DNA from 4 places in the Paenibacillus sp. FSL H7-0943 genome. Region 2 is predicted to be linked to each of the others. Evidence: riboswitches for the same ligand, from Rfam matches in the RefSeq annotation. Region 2 holds a riboswitch; each other region holds the start of a gene.

Region 1 (4,218 bases), 710 kb from region 2:
TGGTAAGGTCGCCATAAGACCGGCACTCCGGCATCACGCAGCTGACCCAAATATCCAGCAACCTCGTCTAGATCTGAAATTAGCCTCTTATACTGAGCTGTCCCAGGTGTAACATAAGCATTAAATTTCTCTTGACTGAGACTTCTGTTTACATTGGACCATTCTGGTGAGGTTCCCGGTAAGCTCTGATGGAAGGTCATGGCTACAATGCCACCCTCTTGATGCCATTCAATTGCACTGTCTATAACAGCTTGCCGCTGTTCTGCGATCGTCCCTTCGGATTGATTATTAATCGCCCCTAATTCATAACCATGTAGAACGGCATTTTGTCCCGAAGTATTCTTCAGCTTATGAACCAGTTCATCTGGACTTTCTAGATAATCATGCTGGCCGGACAAGATCCCTTTGCCACGTAGATTCACCAAATTACTCAGCAGTTGCTTGGCTTCTTCAGAAGCCGAAGGATTGCTTGGTATAGCCGGAGGTAGAGAGGAAGAAACACTCATAGCCTTCGGAAGACTTTTAACCTCTCCCCAAGGCAGCAAGGAAAAAATAATAAACACCGGTAACATAGTAAACAACAATCTGTTTTTCTTATAATATTTACGCAAATAAATCCTCCTTTCGGTAGCTGTACTGCCTCCACAGGTGTTAAAAACATACCTGTTATCGGACAATCGTCTTCTGACCTAATGAGGACTATAGCTTAGTAGCTCTGCAATAACGCAGAGCCACTAAGGATCGACCTTTAATTTTCATCAATCAGGAGACATCCGGAAGAAAAAGTGCACTTGCTGGAACTGTCTCTTTAGCTTGACTAGCACTTTCCCACATCAAGCGGACTCTCGCATCGCCTTCATTCTCGTAATACTCCACCTTGATATCATATAGCTGGCCAGCCTTCAGCGTTATAATGCCCTTACGCTCAGTACCACTTTGCTTAGTCCAACTATCAATCACGGATTCCCCATTCACCCAGACACGGATACCATCATCTGAGGTAGTGTAAAATGTATATTGCTCATTATATAATGACTTAATTTTACCGCTCCAACGTATGGAGAACCGATCAATCCCGAGGGCGGCATCCGGCGAGCCTTGCCGCCAATTGAAATCGATTATTGCATCAGTTCTGTTAAGAGCTGCTGCTCCCGACAATTGCATGTTGTTGTAATACTCTCCTGCAAGCCCCTTCGCGAGAGGAATTGCTGCCTCCCCCTCTTCTTCAGAAGGTGCCGGCGCTGGTGCGGCGCTAGGTGTCGGTGACAGACCAGTATTTAATTTATCTCTGGTCAGGGTATAGTTGCTATTCATAAATGTTTTGATTGTGTCTGCACTGTTATTCTCGTAAAGCATTTTTCCCCAGCTCATCATATACGTCCATTTACTTTGCGATTGCTGAAGCTTCTCCAGATTAGGCATTTCACCATTTTCCCCGATCGCAATCGGTTTGCCTGCGGCTAGACTCAATAAGCTGTCATAGTATTTTTGCTGGTAATCATTTTCGTATATATCTGCTGCCAGAATATCTACTTTATCAGCACCTGGATAAGTTAGCGCATAAGGATCTGACCAAACATTGGGAGCATTCGGACTCCACACCCATAACAAATTATTTAATTTATGAACGTTAACAAAACGGTCATACATAATATTCCATAGTTTAGAAAAGTTATTTTTCTTCCCCCACCAGAACCAGTTCCCGTTCATTTCATGATAGGGTCTCCAAAGCACCGGAACATTGGCATCGCGCAAGCTTTTTAAAGAGACGGCCACCTTATCAAGCTCAGCGATCAGATTGTTATATTGCTTGGTACCCGGTGTAACGTAACTATCGAACTCACTCTGGCTAAGTGTTTTTTTCACATTATCCCAGTCATAAGAGGTGCCCGGCAGGTTAGCATGAAAAGTCATAGCTACGATCCCGCCCGCTTTATTCCAGTTGATGGCGCTGTTCACCACATTTTGACGTTGCCAAGCCATCGTTGCTTCGGACTGACCACTGATCGCACCCATTTCATAACCGTGAAGAGCCGCATATTGTCCGCTGGTTCCCTTCAGCATATTGTTAATTTCATCTGGACTTTCTAAATAGTCATGTTGACCGGCAATAATACCTTTTCCTGAGATCGAGTAAAAATAGTTAAGCAGCTTTACGGCTTCAGGTGAGGCACCTGGGGTAACTGGCGTTCCAGAATTTGAAGCAGCTATGACAACAGACGGCGAAATTCCAACAGCAAGCGGAAATGCAGTCAGAAACAGGACGAGTGACAGAAATGCACCAAACAATCGATACGTACGGTAAGCTTTCAAAATAATCTCCCTTTCGGTAGCCAGGCTGCCACTCTTTCGAAGGCCCTATAGCTTTGCGTCCCTACCTTTCGATAGGTTTGCCTTTTCAATTTAAGAGAAATAATCTCTCTTACCGTAAGTATCGACGACAATTAATGATATATTTAGTGTTTTTATGACTTTTTTTGATAATTGAGTCAATTTACCTGTTTCAAGAAATTTTGAATTGGTTAAATAGATAGGTTAGACCTATGAAATGAATTGTTGTAGTTCTATATCATTCCAGTCTAAAGTAATACGTATGTTATCTTCTTCTACTAATTCAGACCCCGTCTGTACCTCTATAAACTCAACATCCGTCAAAGCAAGGATCGCGTGCTTCGTTCCTTCCGGTATACGTACCACGTCCCCAGCCTTCACATTATGTTTTTTCTCATTCAGCACAATACTTGCTTCGCCGCTGACGATTGTCCAAATTTCACTACGCTTGCGATGTAATTGATAGCTGATATTATTCCCCTCGGATATAAAAATCCGTTTGGTCAGCACTTCATTGCCTTCATCATATTTCACATAATCAATAACTTTGTAATGACCCCAACGGCGTTCCTCGTACATCGGTCTTTGTTCAAAGGTCTTCAGCACTTCTTTAATCCGTGGGCTCTCAGCTTTATGGGTAACTAGAATCCCATCCGGGCTAGCCGCAATGATCAGATCCTTCGCACCAATTACCGTAATCGGAATGTCCAGCTCATTAATCAAGCAAGTCCCCTCAGAATCCGCCGTCACAAAACCTTTTCCTACATGCTTGCTGCTCATTTCCTCTGTCAGCGTATTCCACGTTCCAAGATCCTTCCAGAATCCATCATACGGCTGCACCACAATATGTTCTTCTTTCTCCACCACTTCATAATCAAAGCTGATGGAAGACAATAGCTTATACTGCTTCTGCAATTCTTCATATCCTAAAGGCAACCCTTTACGCTGCAAAATATCTAACAAGTACCCTAAGCGGAAGGCAAACACGCCGCAATTCCACAAGGCATTTTGCTCGATGAGCTGTTCTGCTTGTATGCGGTCTGGTTTCTCTTGAAAGTGACTCACCTTCATAAAACCATTTTCCCCCGCCTCTTCGGTAGTAGGAATAATATATCCGTATTTCTCTGAGGCATGTTCAGGAACAACACCCATTAGAGCCAGATTTGCTCCACTTTCCAGCATGGTCTCCTCAAGCATAGCTATGGTATCGAAAAAGGATGCTTCTACATAAGGGTCAACAGGCAATATTGCTACCGTCTCCGCTGGAGAAACACCTGCCACTGAATAAAGATAGGTAGCTGTTAAGGCGATAGCCGGAAAAGTATCCCGACGCTCCGGTTCAACGATAATCGGCACATGACTTCCCAGCTGGCTTTGTATCATTTCTACTTGGCCACGGCCGGTGGCCAGATAAGATGATTCTGCCATCCCTGCTTCCTCCAGCTGTCTCCAGACACGTTGTACCATGGATTCTGGTTCACCTTGAGGGCTTTCAAGTACCTTTAGAAATTGCTTTGAACGTGAGTCGTTGGACAACGGCCATAACCGTTTACCTGAACCGCCTGATAGAAGTACCATTTTCATAGAATGAACCCTCCTTGAATTATGGAAATCGAGCATATTTGAATTGTTATCAAAACGTCAGCTTCCACTTAGCCTTATTTCGAGCGGATGCACTAAAAAAATTTGTTAGGTAGAAACCACTCCAAGGGATTTTGGACTTCCGATCGCTGTTATCCTCAGATTTCCTGATTGAACCGCTTCTCGCGGTAGAAATCCGAGGATAGCATATGCTTTCGAAGCTAGCTTTCCTACGGAAATCTTTCGGGCGAACACTCCGTTTCTACAGTTCCAAATTCCCTTTCCGTTCTTCACCTAACCAACTTT
Region 2 (4,218 bases):
CCCTATGTCGGTTACGCTATGAATTTCGCGGTTTCCAAAGCTGGAAGTGTAGTCCTCATGATCGTGCCTGGCTTGATGCTTCTGCTCTATGCTCTGTATACCTCTTGGAAGGCTGTAGCTGCATTAGAAAAGAAAAATGCTGCCCTACTGCCAGCCTCACCGCCCCCAACAGAAACACAGCCCTAAGTTGATTGTCCACTTCCGCTTACGAACCGGAAGATACAATATATAAATTTTATAAAAAATTCAAACACAAATTTGAGGAGGAATTTTATTATGGGTATCAAGAAAACATTGGGTCTTGGCGTAGCATCTGCAGCACTGGGTTTATCATTAATCGGCGGAGGAACCTTCGCATACTTTAGCGACACTGCGCAAAGCACAGCTACATTCGCAGCGGGCACGCTCGATCTGAACTCCGACCCTTCTGTCATCGTTAATATTCCTAACCTGAAACCAGGTGATACTGTAACTAAATCCTTCAAATTGAAAAACGATGGTTCGCTCGATATCGGATCTATTATTCTGAATACATCGACTCAAATCACGGATGCTAAAGGAGATAACTACCTGGATTTAGCCGAGTTCATTAAAGTTAAATTCCTTAGAAATAATGATAAAGGAGTACCTATCGTCTCTCCTGAAAATGTAGTTTATGAGACTACACTTGCTGCTTTAAAAAGTCAGCATCCGGATCTCGTAAAAAATACAGGTTGGGATCAACTCTTTACCGAAGCATCCGGTATTAAAGCCGGTACCAACGACAGCTTCTCCGTCCAATTCGAATTTGTGGAAAATAACCAAGATCAAAATATTTTCCAAGGCGATAGCTTAACACTGACTTGGGATTTCGTAGCTAAACAAGGTGCGAAAAAAGACTACTAAGATCAATAAAGTAATTTAATAAAATACTCGAAGAGCAGCAGATCCTGAATCCGGTCACGGATAAGCAGATTGCTGCTCTTCTCTTTACAATAAACTTTGTCCGATTTATTGATATTTGCTATACTAATAACAAAAATTACGGAGGGGCGTCAGCATAGTGCCACAGAATATGGGCCAACGTATCCAGCAGCTCCGCCTAGACAAGGGTTTCTCCCTATCTGAGCTTGCGGACAGAGCAGATGTGGCTAAGTCGTATCTTAGCAACGTGGAGAGAAACATCCAATCCAATCCATCCATCCAGTTTATCGAAAAAATCGCTGACGCGCTTCAGGTATCCATTCATGCCCTACTCTATGGAGAACCCAATAATGCAGAGGAATCACATTTAGATTCGGAATGGTTCCGATTGGTGCAGGAAGCTATGGACTCAGGCATTAGCAAACGCGAATTCAAAGAATTTCTGGACTATCAGAAATGGAAGCTCGATCAAAAGGATTAATACTTCCTACTAATCTGGTAAGATCCTCTCTTCTACTAATCATATCGAAAAAGGACACAGCGAAGAACCGCTGTGCCCTTTTTCGATATGTAACCCCTCTAATGTATTACTGCACGATCTGCACAGTTTTCTCATGAAAGAACTGGCGGATTTCATCTGCCTTAATGCCAGCCTTCTTAGCTGCTAATAATAAATGTACCCACTCTTGATCCAGATCAATAAACTGCTGTTCTCTGTTGCTACCCTGGTTGGACTTTTCCAAAAAATCTCCCCCTAAGATTTTACGTCCCCAGGCAATCCGGCTGTCATAGTATCTCTACCTTAGACCCGCGACTTTGTGCCCCTGCCTTTCGGCAAGTTTACCTTTTACTGGACCCTTTTCACGAAAGGATCTGCTTAAAAAACTATAAAATTACTATCTGCAATAACATTATACAAAAAGAAAGCGGAAAAGTGTGTCGATTCCTGGTTACTTTCTATTTTAAAAACGAAAAATAAAAGATTTTTTTTCAAAGATCTTGTCCGATTATCACGATACTCGTCCGTTACATAAAATAAATTGTACTAGCAAAATAAATATTTACTGACCTAATAGTTAAAAATAAGGATAATAGAATCATTTTAATAGGCCTTTAGAATGGGTAATGAGAAGAAACACCCTTCTTTTCATTAGAACAAGCTAACCCATACCATTTTGCGAACGTATTGGACGAAAGAATGAATTGATTACAGTGGCCGAAAGTAGCACAATAAGATGAGAAATGAAACCGCAATCATCACAGCTCCAGTAAGCGTTGACACAAAATGTCACGTATGGAGTTCATCCGTTAAGGAGGATGTATTCATGGCAGCCAAAGAGCCCTATAACGAATCCATTTGGAGTAAGTATTACGGACCCAATTTAGGCTACATTCAAGAAAGATATGAACAGTTTGTGAAAGATCCCTCCACCGTAGAAAATAATTATCGCGAGCTTTTTACAAATTCGGGACCTCCTCCCCTAACTCCGGATAGCGAACCGGCTCCTCAGCCGCGCATCTCGGGAGACACCGAATGGCTTAGAAAAGCAGTAAGAGCTTCCAAGCTAATCGCCAATATTCGTATATATGGCCATATGGCCGCTGAAATTGATCCGCTGGTACGCGATCAGAATCCCATGGCAAAATATCTTGAGCTTGAAACCTATGGGCTGACCCGCGAAGACCTGATCGCACTGCCTGCCACGCTTATATGGGAAAATGCGCCGAATGATGTGCATACCGGATGGGATGCCGTGCAACGTATGCGTCAGGCATACACCAAGACTATCGCCTATGAATTCGGGCATGTGCATGAAGAAAAAGAACTGCAATGGCTAAATAGACAGGCAGAATCCACCAGCTCACCAGCACCCCTAAATAATACAGAACGCAAAGAGCTCCTGAACCGCCTGATTCAGGTAGAGCAATTTGAAACCTTCCTCCACAAGACTTTTGTAGGTCAGAAGCGTTTCAGTCTTGAAGGCAATGATGCTCTTGTGCCGATGTTAGATGAAATCGTACGTGCTGCTGCACATGACGGTGCGGAGCATATTTTGATGGGCATGGCGCATCGCGGCCGCCTCAACGTTCTTGCACATATTTTGGGCAAACCTTATGATATCATATTTTCAGAGTTTCATCATTCTCCGAACAAGGAGCTTTTCCCTTCCGAAGGCTCCACAGGCATTAACTATGGTTGGACAGGTGATGTGAAATACCATCTCGGTGCAGACCGTGCTGTCCGTGAAGGAGAAACGGTACGCACAAGAATAACACTAGCGAATAACCCAAGTCACTTGGAATTCGTCAATCCTGTCGTGGAAGGTTTCACTCGTGCCGCACAAGAAGATCGGAGCACTGCAGGACTGCCGAAGATTGATACCAGTAAAGCTATGGCGGTGCTGATGCATGGCGATGCTGCTTTTCCAGGTGAAGGCATTGTTGCAGAAACGCTTAATATCGGCAAACTTCAAGGTTATCAAAATGGTGGGACGATCCATATCATTGTTAATAACCGAATTGGTTTTACGACTGAAAGTGAAGATTCCCGTTCTACGCATTATGCGAGTGACATCGCCAAAGGGTATGAAATCCCAATAGTCCATGTCAACGCTGATGACCCAGAGGCCTGCGTAGCAGCTGTACGTTTAGCTAGCGCATACCGCCATCAATTCAAAAAAGATTTCGTAATTGATCTCATCGGCTACCGCCGTCATGGTCACAACGAAATGGATGATCCTGAAACCACACAACCTATTGTCTACGGCAAGGTTCGCAATCATCCAACCGTCTACAAGGTTTATGCAGAGAGACTGAAAAACGAAAAGGTTCTTACCGCCGAAGACGTACAAAAGATGAATGCTGAGGCAGAAAGCGTATTGCAGCGTGCGTACGATACTATGAAGGAAGGCAATCATAAGAAAAAAGAACCCAAAGCCTTCATTCCTCTACAAACGGACCGCGCAGCGGCAAACACTACAGCGGTATCCATCTCCAGCCTGCAGGAGATCAATCGTGAACTGTTGACGGTTCCTGCTGGATTCCAGGTTTATCCGAAGCTGGAGCGCATTTTACAACGTCGTAAAGATGCACTGAATGAGGGTGAAAAGGTCGACTGGGCACTAGCTGAAACATTAGCCTTCGCTACCATTCTGAAAAATGGAACGCCCATCCGACTGAGCGGTCAAGATGCCCAGCGCGGAACCTTCGCACATCGCCATCTGGTGCTGCACGACAGTAAAACAGGAGATTTATTCTCTCCGCTGCATCAGCTAAGCGATTCCCGTGCCTCCTTTGGCGTATACAACAGTCCAT
Region 3 (4,218 bases), 1.9 Mb from region 2:
TTCTAGAATACCATTCTCTACTACAAGTTCTTCTCTATCTTGATCAGCAAGTACTCTTCTGATGAGATCTTCTTTACCCTCCAGTACTTTACTTGTCCAATGAGGATCAATGATAAGAGACCGTCCTACTGCTACTAATTCAGCATTTGTCAACGTGTCCTCTGCGTCCTGTTTGGTACGGATATCTCCTACCCCAATTAAAGGTATACGGCCATTGATTTTCTCATGCACATATTGCAGGATTGATTTTTCTTTAAAATCTTCTGATGCAGATACTTTCTTGAAGTCCCCTAATGAAATATGCAGATAATCCAGCTTTTTATCAGCTAATTTATCAATGAGATAAAAGGTATCGGTGATTTTAATTCCAGGCTCTTCATATTCTTCTGGAGAAAAACGATACCCGACAATAAAATCCTTAACCTTTGAATTGTCAACGACAGCAATAACTGCATCCACTAATTGGTTAATGAAATTAAATCTTTTCTCTAAGCTTCCTCCCCATTGATCTTCACGACGGTTGGAGTGTGGAGAGAAGAATTGTTGGATTAAATATGTGTTTGCTCCATGAATTTCTACCCCGTCAAATCCAGCTTGAATAGCACGTTGAGTCGCTTTTTTAAAATCCTCAATTACACCGAAAATTTCATCTTCTGTTAATGCTCTTGGAATTTCTGCATTCGGGCGTTCGGCAGCAATGGCGCTGGAGGAGACGGGTTGTACGCCACGCAATATTTTTGAATCTGTCATTCTTCCTGCATGGAATAGCTGTAAAATAGCCTTTGTTCCATTTCGTTTAATAGTAGATGCTAATCGGCTGAGGCTAGGAATAAATTCATCGGAGGAAACACTAAGTTCACCTTCCCATCCTTTTCCACCCTCTTGTACATTTGCTGCCGCAGTGATGACCGCACCTACTTCGCCCGTTCTTAGCGAATAGTATTTCAATTCATCTTGTGTTACTACACCGTCATAAAAGCTCATTCGAGTGGTCATTGGAGCCATAACCACTCGGTTTTTTAATGTCAGCCCTCTGCGAAAAGTTAATGCTGTGTCTAGTGCTATCATCTTTTTCCCAACTTTCATTAAATTATATTTAGATAAATTATTATATACATGCGCATACATATAAATTACAGCAATGATTTATTCTTGTCAACTAATAAAGAACTGCTGTTGGATACAACAAAAAGCGCTGTTCCGCTGAACAGCGCTTTTCGCTCGTTATGAATCGTCCTTATTATTCTAGTTCGGCCGGTTTTACAATGGCTGCACCTTTATTATTTTTGGAATATTTAGCTTCGATTTTCGTGGTGTATGTATCTTTGGCTCCATCACTTACCAGCACATAACTCAGATCGACTGTCAGCTTTTCCGTTTGCCAGGTCTTAGTATTGACGAATAATTTCCACGTTACGCTTTTGGGTTGAACTGTCTCTCCATCCCAAAGGTTCTCCTGGTCATAGAGTTTGATTATCCCCTTAGCTGCTGTCGGATCGGTTACCGTGAATTGTAAGACTGTTTGTGCGCCAGCAGTGCTGACTTTCATGGATTTTTTATAACTTTTGACCGAATCAAGCATGGAAACAGGATCGTATTGGCCTTTAGAGTAAAAGGCATCCCATTCCGTTTTCTCCAGTCCAAGCCAATATTGTGCATCAGGATCGATTGGCTCCCCGTCATCGTCGTAACCTTCATCTTCAGATTCATCGATCAGTTCACTTCCGTCTACAAGATAGTAAAACTCCTTGTCATTGGCATATAGACTGTACGATGTTTCTAAAAGACTACTAGCGACAGTGCCTGCTGCGGCAAAATTCGGCAGACGGTTGATATCCAGCTTCAGAGTGTTGGTGTTGCTGATACGCACCCCGCCGCTTTGAATATCCTGTTTTTTGGTCACATCCAGATGGAAATTCTTTATTGCTTTGGAGGCTGCCGTTACTTTGCTGATCATCTGATCCGCGGTTACTACTGTTGAGGTAGCTGCTGACACTACTCCTGGATTAGACATCCATCCGATCGTTCCGGACAGCAATAAAGCACCTACTGCCAAACTAGTACCTATTGTTTTGAAAAAACTGTTCATGTACTTCCCCTTTCGGCCCCTTGCGATAATGTAACGCCGTATAGGTCGAAATAATAAAAGAGCTCAAAATAGACTACATATTCTTAGAGCTATCCTTTATGCTTCATAAGACATCCCTATGGCGGCCTGGCGATCATTTCCTTCTGTCGAAAGGTTTTAGACCCATGGCTTTGTGTCATCATCTTTCGATGATTTTACCTTTAACGCGGACATTCAATTAGTTTTAATAGATTACGGACGCATGTCCCACCGCTAATTTTATCATGGTTATAATTACCTGTAAACGACTTATCTTCCATTCGAATTCGCTATGATACTCAGAAGAAATACTACAATCAAAATGAAAAATGAACGATTACATACGCTTATAAGTCTTATTAATGAGAACAGCAAAGACAGGGGGTGCAGCAAAATGAGTGACCGGGAAATTTTCGAGCTCTATAAAGAACAAGTATATTATTTTTGTTACTACTTAATGAAAAATCAGGCAGATGCGGAGGATATTTCCCAAGAGGTATTTGTAAAAGTTATCTTAGCGGATAAGTCGAAGGTAAGAAACTTGAAAGCTTGGATTTTACGAATTGCTTCGAATGAGTGCAACAGTGTGATCAAAAGGCGTAAGACGGGGTGGATGAAAGAAGTACGTAATTATTTACTATCCAGGTCTGAGGAATCAAACCCTGTAGAAAAACGTTTGGATCGACAGGAAACTAAAAAAGAATTACAAGGGTTATACAGTCAGCTTCCCGACAAAATCAGAATGGTAGTAGTCCTTCGTTTTATAAACGAATTGACTGTACCCGAGATCTCTAAAGTTATGAGCATACCCGAAGGAACTGTAAAATCCAGACTGAACAAGGGACTTAAAATACTAAATAGAATGGGTGGAACCCAACTAAAGGAGCTGAATAGTAATGAGTCTGTATATTGAAAAAGATAAACATATTCCCCGACCGGATTATGATTTGATGTGGACTGCCATAGAACAAGAAGCTTATAAACGTCAAAGAAATCTGCATGCCTCCCAGAATACTCCTAGGTCTAATAAAAAGGTTATTCCTATCAGTATTGTCTTCTCTTGCCTCTTACTTGTAGCCATTCCTGTATTCGCTAGTATGACGATTAATTGGGATAAAATTGGTGGTCGAAGTGTGAGCAATGCATTAAATAACGGCATCGGTCAACAGTATAATCTTCAAACTTCCAGTTCAGGAGTAACAATGAATTTGAACGGTGTTGTAACTGATGGAGAAAAAATGAAAATGCTGTTATCACTTGATACTAAATCTGATCTATCCAAATATACTGGATTTGCTACAGAGGAAAACATCATGACTAATGAATCCGGTGCCAAGGCAAAGGTATACGGTTATTTAGAATACGATCCTGAAAGCCAGAAACTCATTGGAGTATATGAGACACCTGATACATTAAAGGATGATAAAAAGGACTACAGGTTTGAAGCACGGAATCTCATTTTTTACCGTGATCAGAATATTCCCTTACAATCTAATCATCAAGCAGGGGATACTATCGATACTGGAGTTAAGCAATATCCAAGCATTCAAATCGAATCCGTTCGACATGTTTCCAATCAAACCATTATCCGTTACAAAGTCGCTGCATCACCATCTGACTTAGGACGGGGTAATCCACATTTGGTAGTTAGTACTGGTGGTCAAAAGAATGAAGCAATTCCAACCATCATGCCTAACGAAGGATCGGATTTATTTATTGAACAGGTTTTCAATATAACTGAATCAGATTGGAAGGAAGCTAGTCTTCATTTTAGTTACATTGAAGAAGCGAAACGATTTTCAGGTACGTGGAAGTTCGATTTTAAAGCAGATGGACAAAAAGCAAGTGAGGCGATTTACACTAAGAAACTGTATAACAGTCCTGAATTTCAAGAAAAGACCGGCATAACCTTAGATCAGCTAGTGGTTACCCCTTTGGATATCCAAATTCTAATAGATGAAAATGATTCGCTTAAAAAAGGAATTGTCCACTATAATACCGCTCAGTTGGTTATAGGTGATCAAACAATCACTGGGGGTTGGAATTTGAAAGGAGATCATTCCGAAAGCTACCAGCATTTATTTCAATTCGAATCTCCGGAATGGTATAAC
Region 4 (4,218 bases), 2.6 Mb from region 2:
ACTCAATGTTAATAACCTTGTTTGTAGTGTCTGTCTTCAAAACGAAACTTCCCATGCCTAAATCTCTCCCATAGATTGAATTTGTCCAAAACAGTTCGACTGCAATATCCAGCCATGTATATCCATTTAGCTGTTTTATAAAAGTCAAAATTCGACACTATACAGCAAGTAATGGGATATTCCGACTCTATTATAGGCATATTTTTCAAGTGTATGCAATAATAAAGTCGAATTTTGTATATTGTTGTCGAACTGTTGGGTTATTGGATTTCTTCTATGGTTGCAAGCAGGATATTAAAAGCTGTGATGATTCTAGGTGCCCCTATAACGGGTACTAAGTGTAATAGAATACCTTTAAGCTGTTCTACGGTGACTCCAACACGAAGGGCCATGACATAATGAACGCCCAACTGTTCGAATTGACCCATTGAAATTAAAGATGAAATGACTGCGATTTCCTTCCAGTCAGGGGCTATAGTATTACGTTGAAAAATATCGCCATAGGCATTCCCCATAATAAATTCAGCCAAGTCAGGGAAGTGGTCTTTAATTGGAGCTAGTGCTTTTGCGCCATAGTCTCCTGATAGATTCGTGAAGTGGTTGAGACCACTGTTGATATTTTCCTTCATGGTTAGCCTCCTAGTTTAGGTTCAAAGTACGGTGTGCAGTCGGAGGGACTTCATCACGGTCTGTTAGTAGTTCAATAACGGCAACATGGTTTAGAGCTACCGCATCTTTAATTGCAGCTGTGAATTCATCCGCAGTCTCACATTTGTAGCCTTTAGCACCTAGAGATTCAGCGAATTTCACGGCGTCCATTGGTACTTCATATAGAGTTCCATCGATACGACCTGTGGTTTTCTCCATACCCTTAAGAGCCATATCTAGTTGCTTATTATTGACCACGATAAAGATAACAGGGATATCTTTGCAGACAGCGGTGTTAATCTCAGCGCCGAGCATCATGAAACAACCATCACCTGTAATGCAGAGGACAGTTTCTTCAGGAGCTGCAACTTTTGCACCAATAGCCATGCCGATCGAATTACCCATGCAAGCAAAATACGCATCAAAAACAAAGCTGCCCGGTTTCTTAACCTTGTACCATTTTGCAGCGTGGAATCCATGACTTCCATCATCAACGAAAATTGAATTATTATAAGGGATCAAATCACTTAAAGTGCTCATTACGGAAGCAAGGGAAAGATTCTTGAGGGTTGGAAGCTCTTCTGAATAATCCGCATCGGCCAAAGCCTCACGTTTGGTGATTGTGCTTGGGTCAATATGATTTAGGCAGTGCACCAAATTATCGCGCAGGTCCCCAGTGACCGGTATCGTTTTGGACAATAGTATTTTTCCGACAAAGGTTGGATCAATATCAAATTGAATTAAAGTTGCTGGATGATTCTCCCGTTTAAGATTACAGATGGTCATATCACTTAAACGTGATCCAAGCACTATAAATAAATCGCTTTTATTCAATAAATCGTCCCCGTGGGTCGAACCGCCAACGCCAATAGGACCATGATAGAGTGGGTGATCCCAGACTATAGCCCCTTTTCCACCAGGAGATGTTACTACAGGAATATTAAAAGTTTCTGCGAGTTGAGCAAGCTCTTTATGTGCTCCGGAGCGGTTAATTCCTTTACCCGCAATAATCAAAGGATTCTTAGCAGCTTGAATAGCTTCGATGACTCTATCGATATTAGCTTGACTAATTAGAGACTCTCTTTCTGGGATTACTATATTGCATTCTTCCAATACTTCAGTTTGTACATCAAAAGGAATACAAAGATGAACAGGACCCCGTTTGGTCAGGGCCACAGAAATCGCATGATTAAAAATAGTACCAAAGTGATCCCCACGTTCAACCAATTTACTGAACAAGGTGGCAGGTCTGAACATATCAGCTAAATCAGCCAGAAAAGAGGTGGAGTCCTGACATTGAGGAATTCCAAGCTCTGTAATGGATTGGTGGCCGGTAATAAATAGGACAGGTAGGTTGTTAGCTTTCGCATGTGCTGCTGCTGTAAGCAGGTTAGTTCCCCCAGGACCCGAAGTACCAAATGCTACGCCTAGGTTACCCGTTTTCAGCGCATACCCTGCTGCTTCGAATCCGGAGCTTGCTTCATGTCTGCCGGGAATAAATTCAATACCGTAATCCACCATCTTTAGAACAATTGGACAAATGGATTTGCCAATGATCCCAAAAGAATGGGTGACTCCAAGGTTACGTAGTGCTTCCGCCATGTAATCTGCGACTGTCTTCAAAAGAAACACCTCACAAGTTTTTTGATATATATTAGTTATTAATCTACCGAATAGATACGATAGATCAATATACTCAAAAAGTAAAAACCTGTGCTCTATAGTAAGCACAGGTTGGTGGCATAAGGCACCGCTAAGACTGAACAATAGTTCAGCCGTCCTGGTTCCTCTGCAACCTGGCAATCATGGCCTCAAAAGAAAAAATGAGGCTGTAGATCCATGGTTTTGCGTCATCCTCTTTCGAGGATTTTGCCAATATTAATTTATAGTTGATAAGAATAATTTTCCTTTACAATATATTCCTCATTAATTTTTGTCAACATAATCCGCTAAAAAAACTCGAAATTTGACGAAAGTCTTGTCCAAGAGATGAAGTTTTACCTCGCGAAAAAAACTGCCACCTAAGACTCAGCTTAGGTGGCAGTTGATAGTTTTGAACTAGAATTTAAAGATATGAATGGTTTTTTGCAGATTAAATACGGCCTGGGTCATTTTTTCCGTTTCTTCTGCAACAGACTGCAGGGCATTAATCTGTTCATTCATAGCCGCCGATACCTCTTCCGTGCCAGCAGCAGTTTCTTCGGTGATTGCTGAGATATTCTCAATTGCACTGGAAATTTTCAAGGCACTTTCTAGCATAAGATCGCTCTCCGCAGAGAATGAAGAGATTTGCTCGGTAATGTACTGCACGCTTTGTACAATTTGTGCGAAAATATGGGCAGATTGAGTGATCATTTCATTCTGAACCTGCACAACCTCTTCATTGATGGCGATATTATCGATGGCTTGTTTAATATCTGACTCAATGCTGCGGACCAAGCCGAATACTTCTTTTGTGGATGCCGTAGATTCCTCAGCAAGCTTGCGAACCTCTTGAGCTACAACGGCAAAACCCCGACCATGCTCTCCGGCACGAGCAGCTTCGATGGAGGCATTCAGTGACAGCAGGTTGGTCTGCTCAGCGATCTCTGTGATGGTCTTGGTGATCATCGTAATCCCGCGGGCATTTTGTGAGAGAGCTTCAATAGTATCAGCCACTTTTTGTGTAGCCTCTATGTTTTTACGCATGCCTTCAGCCTGTGTATCTACGGATTGGCGCCCTTGCTCAACAAGTTCTAAGGTATGTATTGAACGTCTGTTCATTTCTTTGGTGGAGTTCGTATAATTGGATACTTTAGTTTCAATGTCTTTAATGGATTCTGTCATATCAGCGATATCCGTAGATATTTCATTTGCACCAAGAGCGAGCTCAGTAGAAGAAGAGGCTACTTGTGCCATGACAATTTTCAGGTTCTGGTTCTTATCTTCGATTCCGCGGCTTGCATCCATAACTTGACGGGTGATCTGCGATGCATCGGTCAAAATCTTCTTGAGCTTATCAATCATTGTGTTAAAGGAGCGGCTTACGTCACCCATTGAACCATTTTCGTCCGCTCTGCTAGTGAAATCACCCTTCGAAATACTGTGAGATACATTAGCAATATCATCAAAAGATGATGTAAGCGTTCTCTCCACGAAGCGAGCAACAGGTAAAGTCAGACCTGCAAGAACAACTACTAGTATAATTCCTACGAGAAATTGACCTAGAATCATTAACGTAACTAAGACAGGAATAGCAAACAGTGCGGCAACGAGGTAACATCCGGCAACAATTCTTTGTTTTAACGGAAGTTTGTGCATCCAGCTCATTGGTAAAATGTCCCCCTTATTAAATTTTATGTAATGGTGTTATTATAGGGGATTTATAGGTCATTGGTCTATAGAGAAGTGTCATAAATCTTCTTTAAGTAGTAGATATTTAGAATTCATGTCAAAATTCCTCATATATTGTGGAAATTGTTTTAATAGCAGACTTTACCATCCCTACTAGTTCGATAGGAGCTAAAACAATAACTGAAGGAGAGAAAGAGAGTACGATACGACAGGCAGATTCTATAGCATTAAACTCGG

The links. Region 2 has a riboswitch for cyclic di-GMP ahead of NSQ55_RS01945 (anti-repressor SinI family protein). Riboswitches for the same ligand answer to the same signal wherever they lie in the genome.
Region 1: it holds a riboswitch for cyclic di-GMP, as region 2 does, so the genes downstream of both, NSQ55_RS04950 (glycosyl hydrolase) here and NSQ55_RS01945 (anti-repressor SinI family protein) in region 2, are expected to answer to the same signal.
Region 3: it holds a riboswitch for cyclic di-GMP, as region 2 does, so the genes downstream of both, NSQ55_RS10280 (DUF6612 family protein) here and NSQ55_RS01945 (anti-repressor SinI family protein) in region 2, are expected to answer to the same signal.
Region 4: it holds a riboswitch for cyclic di-GMP, as region 2 does, so the genes downstream of both, NSQ55_RS20690 (thiamine pyrophosphate-binding protein) here and NSQ55_RS01945 (anti-repressor SinI family protein) in region 2, are expected to answer to the same signal.

The regions. Positions count from the first base shown of each region.
Region 1 is NZ_CP150148.1:1,147,909-1,152,126, reverse strand. Features, by position in the region: gene NSQ55_RS04955 (glycosyl hydrolase) at 1-611, opposite strand, end outside; gene NSQ55_RS04950 (glycosyl hydrolase) at 763-2,313, opposite strand; cyclic di-GMP riboswitch class I at 2,326-2,405, opposite strand; gene NSQ55_RS04945 (sugar phosphate nucleotidyltransferase) at 2,542-3,915, opposite strand.
Region 2 is NZ_CP150148.1:436,550-440,767, reverse strand. Features, by position in the region: gene NSQ55_RS01960 (signal peptidase I) at 1-186, shown strand, start outside; gene NSQ55_RS01955 (TasA family protein) at 277-885, shown strand; gene NSQ55_RS01950 (helix-turn-helix domain-containing protein) at 1,055-1,384, shown strand; gene NSQ55_RS01945 (anti-repressor SinI family protein) at 1,491-1,646, opposite strand; cyclic di-GMP riboswitch class I at 1,674-1,758, opposite strand; gene NSQ55_RS01940 (2-oxoglutarate dehydrogenase E1 component) at 2,229-4,218, shown strand, end outside.
Region 3 is NZ_CP150148.1:2,383,354-2,387,571, reverse strand. Features, by position in the region: gene NSQ55_RS10285 (NADH-dependent flavin oxidoreductase) at 1-1,128, opposite strand, end outside; gene NSQ55_RS10280 (DUF6612 family protein) at 1,241-2,089, opposite strand; cyclic di-GMP riboswitch class I at 2,207-2,298, opposite strand; gene NSQ55_RS10275 (RNA polymerase sigma factor) at 2,502-3,020, shown strand; gene NSQ55_RS10270 (DUF4179 domain-containing protein) at 3,004-4,218, shown strand, end outside.
Region 4 is NZ_CP150148.1:4,708,089-4,712,306, reverse strand. Features, by position in the region: gene NSQ55_RS20700 (hypothetical protein) at 1-55, opposite strand, end outside; gene NSQ55_RS20695 (carboxymuconolactone decarboxylase family protein) at 261-629, opposite strand; gene NSQ55_RS20690 (thiamine pyrophosphate-binding protein) at 640-2,280, opposite strand; cyclic di-GMP riboswitch class I at 2,436-2,532, opposite strand; gene NSQ55_RS20685 (HAMP domain-containing methyl-accepting chemotaxis protein) at 2,707-3,957, opposite strand; gene NSQ55_RS20680 (YafY family protein) at 4,079-4,218, opposite strand, start outside.